Regions from separate parts of the Marinobacter sp. C2H3 genome, predicted to be linked through region 1. Evidence: predicted binding sites of a transcription regulator. Region 1 holds the regulator's gene; the other holds the start of a gene.
The links. The regulator sigma-54, encoded in region 1, starts transcription at its own class of promoters, with help from an activator protein. The targets are predictions, from matches to a motif close to ANTGGCATNNANNTTGCTNT.
Positions count from the first base shown of each region.

Region 2: V3388_RS08335 (pilin) is a predicted target of sigma-54. The motif match lies at 2,570-2,589, and genes of this name have one in related genera.

Region 1 covers NZ_JBBBNZ010000001.1:998,990-1,003,947, forward strand. Annotated here, with positions in the region: gene ptsN (PTS IIA-like nitrogen regulatory protein PtsN) at 1-323, opposite strand, end outside; gene hpf (ribosome hibernation promoting factor) at 416-724, opposite strand; gene V3388_RS04385 (RNA polymerase factor sigma-54) at 741-2,285, opposite strand; gene lptB (LPS export ABC transporter ATP-binding protein) at 2,432-3,157, opposite strand; gene lptA (lipopolysaccharide transport periplasmic protein LptA) at 3,135-3,689, opposite strand; gene lptC (LPS export ABC transporter periplasmic protein LptC) at 3,673-4,275, opposite strand; gene V3388_RS04405 (KdsC family phosphatase) at 4,275-4,853, opposite strand; gene V3388_RS04410 (KpsF/GutQ family sugar-phosphate isomerase) at 4,853-4,958, opposite strand, start outside.
Region 2 covers NZ_JBBBNZ010000002.1:715,943-720,900, reverse strand. Annotated here, with positions in the region: gene V3388_RS08345 (type II secretion system F family protein) at 1-503, opposite strand, end outside; gene pilB (type IV-A pilus assembly ATPase PilB) at 506-2,221, opposite strand; gene V3388_RS08335 (pilin) at 2,677-3,120, shown strand; gene V3388_RS08330 (Wzy polymerase domain-containing protein) at 3,196-4,958, shown strand, end outside.

The sequences.
Region 1 (4,958 bases):
AGGGCAAACACCAGGTCCACCGGCTGGTTGTCGATGGCGTCAAACTCCACGCTTTCCTCAAGGGTCAGCAGGACGCCAATCACCCGGTCCAGGCCCTCAAGCCGACAGTGGGGTATGGCAATACCCTGTCCGATGCCGGTACTGCCCAGGCGCTCCCGGGCCACCAGGTTGTTGAACATCTGGGTATCATCGAGCGTTTCATCACGCTGGTGGATCTGCTCGGCGATGAACTCCAGTACCCGCTTCTTACTGGACGCGGGCACCCGGCACAGGGTCAGCTCGGGCGAGAGGATGGTGTCTATGGTCAGGGATGGGTCGCTCATGGGATCGACTGCAGTCTGGTAAAAAAAGGCTGCGGCACCTCGTCAGTGCCGCAGCGCGTTTTGTCAGCGGATCGAATGGGAAACGGCGGCGCTCAGCGCTGGCCGTTGCCGTGCATCCGCTCCACGTTCTTTTCCTTGTGCTTGAGGACCTGCCGGTCCAGCTTGTCAATCAGGGAATCGATGGCCGCGTACATGTCCTGATCTTCCGCCTTTGCATGGATTTCTCCGCCAGACACATGCATGGTGCCCTCCGCAATTTGCCGCACCTTATCCACCTCCAGGGTCACCTGGCAATTGGAGATGTGATCAAAGTGGCGCTCGAGCTTATTGAACTTTTCGATGACGTAGTCCTTCAGGGAGGGGGTCAATTCTACATGATGGCCTGAAATGTTGAGTTGCATAGGCGTCTCTCCTGTTTTACACCAATCGTTTGCGTTCATTGGAAGGCGGAATGTGCATTGCCTCCCGGTACTTGGCCACGGTGCGTCGTGCCACCTTGATGCCCTGCTCCCCTAGCATGGCTGCAATTTTGCTATCGCTCAATGGCTTTTTTGGGGTTTCCGCGCCGATCAGTTTGCGGATCATCGCGCGGATGGCGGTGGACGAGCATTCGCCGCCCTCATCGGTGCTGACATGGCTGGAGAAAAAGTACTTCAGCTCGAAGATGCCCCTCGGGGTGTGCATGTATTTCTGGGTGGTCACCCGGGAGATGGTGGACTCGTGCATCTCCACTGCCTGGGCGATGTCCGAGAGAATCAGCGGCTTCATGGCTTCCTCGCCATGGTCCAGGAAACCCTGCTGGTGCTCGACGATGCGGGTGGCCACCTTCAACAGCGTCTCGTTGCGGCTTTGCAGGCTCTTGATGAACCACTTGGCTTCCTGCAGCTGGTCCCGAAGGTAGGTGTTGTCAGCACTGGAGTCCGCCCGGCGAATCAGCGCGGCGTATCCGGCGTTGACCCGGATGCGCGGGGCAATTTCCGGGTTCAGCTCCACACGCCAACGGCCCTCGTTCTTGCGCACGATCACGTCCGGAATCACGTAATCCGGTTCGCCCTGGTCGATCACATCTCCCGGGCGCGGGTTCAGGCTGGTAATCAGCGCCAGTACGTCCCGCAACTGGTCTTCCTTGAGGCGGCTGCGGCGCAGCAGTTGCGCGTAATCCCGGTTGCCCAGCAGGTTGATGTAGTGGGTCACCACCAGCCGCGCCTGGGCCAGCCAGGGGGTGTCGGGCGGCAGCTGGTTGAGTTGGATCAGCAGGCACTCCTGCAGGTCACGTGCGAACACCCCCGGCGGATCGAAGTGCTGCAGCCGGCGCAGCACCGCTTCCACCTCGTCCAGCTCAAGGGGATCCTCGTCGGTCTCGTCAGACAGCCCGGCATGGATGTCCTCAAGGGTGCTGGTCAGGTAGCCCCGGTCGTCCACGGCGTCGAGCAGGGAGTGGGCCACGGCCCGGTCCCGGTCACTCATGGGCGTGAGGTTCAACTGCCAGAGGAGATGGTCCTGAAGGGTTTCGGTGGCGGAGTTACGGCTTTCAAAGTCGCCGTTGTCGCCTTCGTCGTCGTTGCGGGACGAGGAGGCCGGCGCGGACTGGTAGATGTCGTCCCAGGCGGTGTCGACAGGCAGGTCATCCGGAATGGTGCTGTCCGCGTTGGATTCCGGCGTCCAGTCTGTGGTGATGTCCTCAGCGCCCCAGTCGTCCTGGGGATCGCTGCCAGTCTCGGTATCCGTCGTTGCGGTTTCCCGCGCCTCGGCGCCGTCGTCCCGGGCGTCATTGCCCTGGCCGTCCTCGTGATCGCCGTGGTCGTCGTCCTCGCTGGTTTCCAGCATCGGGTTGGAGTCGAGGGCCTGCTGGATTTCCTGTTGCAGATCGAGCGTGGACAGTTGCAGGAGCCGGATGGCCTGTTGCAGCTGGGGGGTCATGGTCAGGCTCTGACCCAGCTTTAACTGTAGGGACGCTTTCATCACCATGATTCAGGAACCGTCGCTCGTGGCGCGTATCGTGTTGGAACAAAAGAAAAAAGCCTTTATCTGCCCGTTACTTGGGCAGATAAGCAAGTTCTTTGCCGAGTTTACTGGTTCCGACCCGGCAAGACAATTGGGCCGGTGGTTCAGAGTCGGAATTCGTCGCCTAGATAGACGTCCTTGACCTGCTGATTGGCCAGGATGTCATCGGCGTTGCCGGACGCGATGATGTGGCCGCCGGAGACGATGTAGGCGTTCTCGCAGATGTCCAGGGTCTCGCGCACGTTGTGGTCGGTAATCAGCACGCCGATGCCCTTGTCGCGAAGGTGGCGGATGATGTGCTTGATGTCGCTGACGGAGATCGGGTCCACACCGGCGAACGGTTCGTCCAGCAGAATGAACGCCGGCTCCATGGCCAGGGCGCGGGCGATCTCCACCCGCCGGCGCTCCCCGCCGGACAGGGCCATGCCGACGCTGTCACGGATGTGAGTGATGTGGAATTCTTCCAGCAGTTCCGTCACCCGGGCCTCCCGATCCGCCCGGTTCAACTCCTTGCGGGTTTCCAGAATGGCCATCAGGTTGTCCCGGACGGTCAGTTTGCGGAACACCGAGGCTTCCTGGGGCAGGTAGCCAATGCCGGCGCGGGCTCGCCCATGCATGGGCAGCGGCGTGATGTCTCGGCCGTCGATGGTGATGCGGCCATTATCGGCCGCCACCAGGCCAACAATCATGTAAAAGCAGGTGGTTTTCCCGGCGCCGTTGGGGCCCAGAAGGCCGACGATCTCACCGCTCTGGATTTCCAGGGAGACGTCGATGACCACCTGCTTTTGCTTGTAACTTTTTGCCAGGTTACTGGCCCTGAGGACTGCCATTGGATTCCTGCTTGGTGCTGCGTGGCTGAATGACCATCTCGACCCGGCCACCGTCGCCGGACGTGCTGTTGGGGTTGCCCTGGCCGGTGACCACCCGGTTGGCGGTGTCGTAGTGCACCACATCGCCCTTGAAGACATTGCCGTTCTGGGTGATCACCGCCTGCCGCTCAAGAATCAGCAGCTCATCCTTGGCGGACCAGGTGATGGTCAGGGCCTTGGCGTCGGTTTCTCCCTGGTCATTCTCCGCGGGTTGGCGGTAATGAGCGGGTTTGCCCTCCGCCTCCATTCGGGTCAGGCCCTCGGCGTTCCGATAGAGAACCACTTTGTCGGCGTCCAGGCGGGTGTCGGCCTGGGTCACGATGACGTCGCCGGTGTAGGTGGCGATGCCCTTGTTGTCGTCCAGCCGGGCGTGGTCGGCCTTGACGTTGATGGGCTCGTCCGAGTTCAGGTCGAAGGCGTGGGCGGGCAGGGCGGTCACCAGGGTGGCCGCCGTCAACGCGAGCGCGGGCAACAGGTTATCGAGCGGTTTCATAGCGTCCTTCCACTTGGGCATTCAGCTCCAGGATTCGGTCGTCCAGCCAGGCCTTCATGCCAACCGCGTCGGTGACGCCGGTCGGGTCGGTGAGGGTTACCGGAGCATCGGTATAGAGGATGTGTTTGGCGTTGTCCAGGGTCAACCGGGTGGTGGCCAGTTTGGAGACGCCCGCGGTGGAGTCCCGCACCGCCAGGACGTGACCGATCAGGTGCAGCCGGTCCCGGTCCTGCAGCAGGCGGCCACGATCGGCGGTCACGTGCCACGGCTCGGCAGCCGGGTCGGTGTAGTAGCGGGCCTCGGGGGATTCGATGGTGGTCAGGCTGTTGCTCTCGAACTGCTCAATGCGCGGGCTGTTAAAGCGTATCTTCAGATTGCCGTTGGCGTCGTAGGAGGTGTAGTGGGCGTCCACCACAAAGCCGTCCGGCTCGGAGGGGCCCCGGAGCGCTTCGTTGGCCAGGTTGGTGTCACGGGGCGTCTCACTGCGCCACAGCAGGACGATCGCGGTGCCGATCAGCAGGGCCAGCGCCGGATACCGAACGAACGGGCGGTCGCCCAGCCGCTGCAGGGCCTCCAGAATCGCCATCAGCCCTGAAGCTCCAGATAGGGGGCGAGGGCGTCGTCCAGCCGGCCCTGGGCGGTCAGGATCAGGTCGCACACTTCGCGCACGGCGCCCTCGCCGCCGCCGGCCAGGGTGCAGTAGTCCGCGTGTTCCTGCACCAGCCAGTAGCCGTTCGGTACGGTCAGGCCCAGGCCGGCAAACCGGATGGCGGGAAGGTCCGGCAGGTCGTCACCCATATAGGCGATGTCGTCGGCGGAGATGGGCATGCCGTGGATCAGCTCCTGCAGAGCGACGCGCTTGTCTTCCCGGCCCTGGAGCAGGTGGGTAATGCCCAGGTTAGCCATGCGTCGCTCGGTCAGCGGGGAGCGGCGACCGGTGATGACGGCCACGGTGATGCCGGCGGCCATTAGCTGTTTCAAGCCCAGGCCGTCAAGAATGTTGAAGCCCTTGAGTTCGTCGCCGGTGGCGCTGAAATAGAGCCGGCCGTCGCTCATGATGCCGTCCACGTCAAAGGCGATCAGCCGGATCCGGGCGGCCTTGGCGAGCAGTTCGGGCGACCAGCGTGCATTGAGGGGCGAGGACAACCCCGGTTTCGCTGCCATCACAGCACCCCGGCGCGCAGCAGGTCGTGCATGTTGATGGCGCCCACCAGTTCGCCCTGGTCATTGACCACAGGCAGGGCGTTGATCTTGCGCTCTTCCATAATG
Region 2 (4,958 bases), on a different contig from region 1:
TTGACTTTCTTTTTCAGCAGCTCGGTCTTCTCAAGATACGTCGCGATGCGATCCAGCATCTGCTCCAGCGCACCGGCCTTTTCACCGGAATCTACCAGGTTGCAGTACAGATCGTCGAAATGCCGGGGATGTTTGCGCAGCGCGCCGGCGAAGCTGGTGCCGGAGGCGATATCATTGCGAATCGCCATAACCAGTTCCTGCAGGCCTTTGTTCTCAAGACCGTCCGCCACAATGTCAAAACTCTGAACCAGTGGTACACCGGCCTTCATCATGGTAGCCAACTGACGGGTCAGCATGGCAATGTCGAAGGGCGTGATTTTCCTCTTGCCGCCAAACAGGGGCTTCGGCTTCTTCTTGACCTTGTCCGGAACGATGCCCTGCTTGCGCAGTTGGGCTTTCACCAGGGCCAGGTTGGAGCCGGACAGCTCACCTTTGGTCTTGTTGCCTTTCCGGTCCTTGCCTTCCCAGATGTACGATTCCAGCTTCTGCGCTTTTTCTGCCATGCTTAATCCTTCGTCACGCGGTTGGCTTCCTCAAGGCTGGTCACGCCCTGCATCACTTTCATCAGGGCGGACTGGCGCAGGGTGCGGAAGCCTTCCGCCTGAGCCTGCTTTGCAATCTTGATGGAACTGGCTTCTTCCATAATCATGTTGGCCAGCTCGTCTGTGATACGGACCACTTCGTAGATGCCCACGCGGCCCTTGTAACCCCCATTGCATTTATCACAGCCCTTGGGGCGGTACAACGTGAAGCCTGTATCAATTTGTTCTTGTGTGAACCCTTCCTTCAAAAGCACATCGTGGGGCACATCGGCGGCATCCCGGCAGCTATTACATAGCCGCCGCGCCAGGCGCTGGGCAATGATCAGGCTGACAGAGGTTGCGATGTTGAAGGCGGGCACCCCCATGTTCATCATCCGCGTGAGGGTCTCGGCGGCCGAGTTGGTGTGGAGGGTAGAGAGCACCAGGTGGCCCGTCTGCGCCGCCTTGATCGCGATGTTGGCGGTTTCCAGGTCGCGGATCTCGCCCACCATGATTACGTCCGGATCCTGCCGCAGGAAAGCCCGCAGCGCCTCGGCAAAGCCCAGGCCTACCCGGGGGTTCACGTTGACCTGGTTGATGCCTTCCAGATTGATCTCGGCGGGGTCTTCCGCCGTTGAAATATTGCGCTCAGTGGTGTTCAGGATGTTCAGGCCGGTGTAAAGCGAGACCGTTTTACCGGAACCGGTCGGGCCGGTCACCAGAATCATGCCCTGGGGCTGCTCTAGCGCTTCCAGGTAGAGCTGCTTCTGATCTTCCTCGTAGCCCAGCACGTCAATGCCGAGCTTGGCCTGGCTCGGGTCCAGAATCCGCAGAACGATCTTCTCACCCCACAGGGTAGGCAGGGTGTTCACCCGGAAATCGATGGCCTTGGTTTTGGACAGTTTCATCTTGATCCGGCCGTCCTGGGGCACCCGGCGCTCGGAGATGTCGAGCTGAGCCATGATTTTGACCCGCGCGGAAATCTTCGGCGCGAGTTTGATCGACGGGCGGGAGATTTCTTTCAGAATACCGTCAGTCCGGTACCGAACACGATAGACCTTTTCATAGGGCTCGAAGTGAACGTCCGATGCGCCGCCGCGAATCGCGTCCAGCAACATTTTGTTCACGTACTTGACGATCGGCGCGTCGTCCACGTCGGTGGCGGACACCGCGCCCTCGTCGTCCTGCTCGCCACCCTCGGTCTCCACGCCTTCCAGGTCGGCATCGTCCAGATCGCCCATGGACGTATCCTGGGATTCCAGATACTTGTCGATGGCGGCCCGAAGGCGGGCGTCGTCCACCAGCACCGCATCAGTGCTCAGGCCGGTATTGAACTTGATTTCGTCCAGGGCCTGGATATTGGTGGGGTCCGACACCGCAATGAAGAGGCGGTTTCCCCGTTTGTACAGCGGCAACGCGTTGTGTTTGCGGACCAATTTCTCGTCGACCACCTTCTCAGGCAGCATCTCCGGCAGAAACGCCTCCAGGTCCAGCACCGACATGCCAAACTCCATGGCCGCGGAAAACGCCAGTTTACTGCTATTAGCCAGGTTGTTCTGGGTGAGGTAGGTGATCAGCGGAATGCGGTTTTGGGACGCCTGCAGGAACGCATCGCGGGCCACGTCCTCATCCAGGATCCCGTCCTCCACAAAACGACGGGCCAGCCCGGTCAGCGTCACATTGGTTTTATTGGTCGCCATAAAAGAAATCAAAAAGGTGGTGTAAGTGGTTGAAACCGATCTCGGTCCGTACCGCTGAGTTTAGATGGCCCGGGCCGCTTTGGAAAGCCAAAGCCTCGAGGTGGGTCGGAAGCCTTGGTCCAAGCCCGGGGTCAGATGAAAACCTTCATCTGACCCCTTGCCCTGCACCGAGCTTCAGATCACCCCAAAACCTGCCCACAAACAAAACATGCCCCAAAAATAACGGTGACCAATTTCGTCACCGATTGACGCATCGCGGCGACAAAGGCGTGCTCATGCCCACTGTGACCCCCGTCACGTTCAGTGGCAGGTGCCTGAAATCCCGGGGCGTTTTGACATTATCTTGCAATTGGCACAAACGATGCTTTACTACACGCAGGCTCATCGCCGGTCGCGGGACCGAACCCCTCGGCACCGGGCCATCATGAGTAGATCAACGACAAATGAGGTCGATAATGAAAAATATCCAGATCAACCATGCCCAGAAGGGTTTTACGCTGATCGAACTGATGATCGTTGTGGCGATCATTGGTATTCTGGCGGCTATCGCTATTCCTCAGTATCAGGATTACATTGCTCGGACTCAGGTCACCCGGGTAGTCGGTGAGGTTTCAAACCTGAAGACTGCGACCGAAGAGCAACTCATGCGCGGAACCGATCCGAGTGCGGCGTCCCAGCTGGGCTTCACCAGCTCCAACCTGATGTCTGCTGTGCCCACGGTAAGCTTCACCAATGGTTCAGGCACGATCAGTGCAAAACTGGGTACCGATGCATCTACGGCTATCAAGGGCGCCACCGTGACCCTGACCCGTACGGCTAGCGGCGTGTGGACCTGCACGGTCAGCGCTGGCGGCGCGGGCTCCTGGAAGCAGGACTACGTTCCGACTGGTTGTAAATAATCGGTCAAGCGTCTGTGCTTGGAAGGGGCGTCGCAAGACGCCCTTTTTTTTTAACCCAGCTTGAATGGATCCCTCATGAGGCACTTCGAGCCCACCCTGCACCTATTCTTGATCGCTACCCTGGTTCTTGTTGCTTTCAGCGTGCCGTTTCACTACATCCCGATTGGTTCGTTTGCCGAAGAGTTCATCGCAGGATATGCAGCGGTTCTTGGAGCGGTGGTTAGTTGGGCCTTCATGCCAAAGAGGCGTATGGTGTCATCAGCTGCGGTCCTTTGGCTGGTGTGGGGCGTTGTTCTTACCATCTCGTTTACCGTTAACGAGTACAGCCTGAGAGCCTCCGGATTGTGGGTTCTGATTTACTGGTTCGTGGGTCTCGCCTCGATCGTCTGGTTTTCGCGGCTGAGCACGCTCTTTTCAGAACAGAAACTCGTCACTGCACTGGCGGCGATTTTCGCTATTTTATTGGTTTTGCAAGCGCTGCTGGGTGTCGCGAAGTTCTACGGGATGCTCAGAGTATATGGTATTGATGAAGCGGGAAGCAGCCGCCTTCCTGGTCTGATCAATCAGTACAACCTCACGGCAAGCGCTGTCATGATCGGCGCTATCTCCGTAATCTACCTGAACATACGTGGGTTAGTGGGGACCTTTTTTACCGGAGTGCTGCTCTACTTTGCCGCCGTAACAGAAATACTCACCGATACCCGGTCCGTGATCCTTTACATTGCGGTTGTTCTTATAACGCTTGCAATGAGCTGGTCCAATTCACGTGGCGACGAATCAGTAGCCCGTAAATTTAAAGTGTTGGGCTTAACGATCACTGCATCGGTCGTTTTAGCCTTTGGATCAATTGGCGCAATCGATAGCGCTATGAGATACGCTGGCCCGACTGAGCTGGCTCGTCCGGGTGTCGACCAAGCCGCATCGACCAGAGATTTCTCAGATTTGGGAATTCGCTTGGCCGAGGCGAAGAAAATCGCCGCTGGTATCGGTGATCATGCCATTTTTGGTGTAGGCCCCGACAATTACTCTTCCTACAGCTATCAGTGGGACGACCTAATAACGGATGGCAGGCATCCCGGAATGCTGCCAACCCACAGCCACAACATTTTCACCATGGTTTTTGCCGAGGAAGGGCTTCTCGGTTTGCTGGTTCTGGCTGCCGCCATCATTTTTACAACGTATTTTGTGTTGAAATCGCCAAAAACTGCAGAGTGGTTCTGGAAGGCGTCGTTGCTCGGCGTGATCTTCGTATACAGCAACGTCGAATACCCGCTATGGTATCTTCAGTATTTGGTCGTGTTTCTCGGCGTTGTTTCCCTGGTCCTCCCCGGGCTGAAATTCAACCTGACAAGCCGGTCCATCAGTGTGTCGACTTCCGTAGCGACACTAGTGGTTATGTTCGGGCTTGGGTACAACCTTATTAATGGGTACTGGGCGTTGATACACGCTGGAGGCAAGGACGTTTGGGATGCTGAAACAATAAGAGATGTTCGAGCGTGGCAGAGTGACTCCCTCCTCGGACCTTACGCTGAGCTTCTCATCTATCAGCGCATCTTACCGGATGAGGGTGCCTATGATAGGGATTTGGAACGGGTTGATAAAATGAGCCATTGGCGTCCGCATAACCTGGTCCAGGCGAGAAAAATCGAGCTTTTGGTTCTGAAGGGGGAGTCTGAAAAGGCCTGTAAAGTTGCGACCAAAGCAATCCGAATCTTTCCATCAGTTTATGTGAAGCTTAAAGCCGACCTTCCATTGATTCATCAGTACCGGCAGGTCGACGTTTCTGGGGTGGAAGAGTGTATCGAAAGAATTTATGGGAAAATGCATGTAAATGCCGA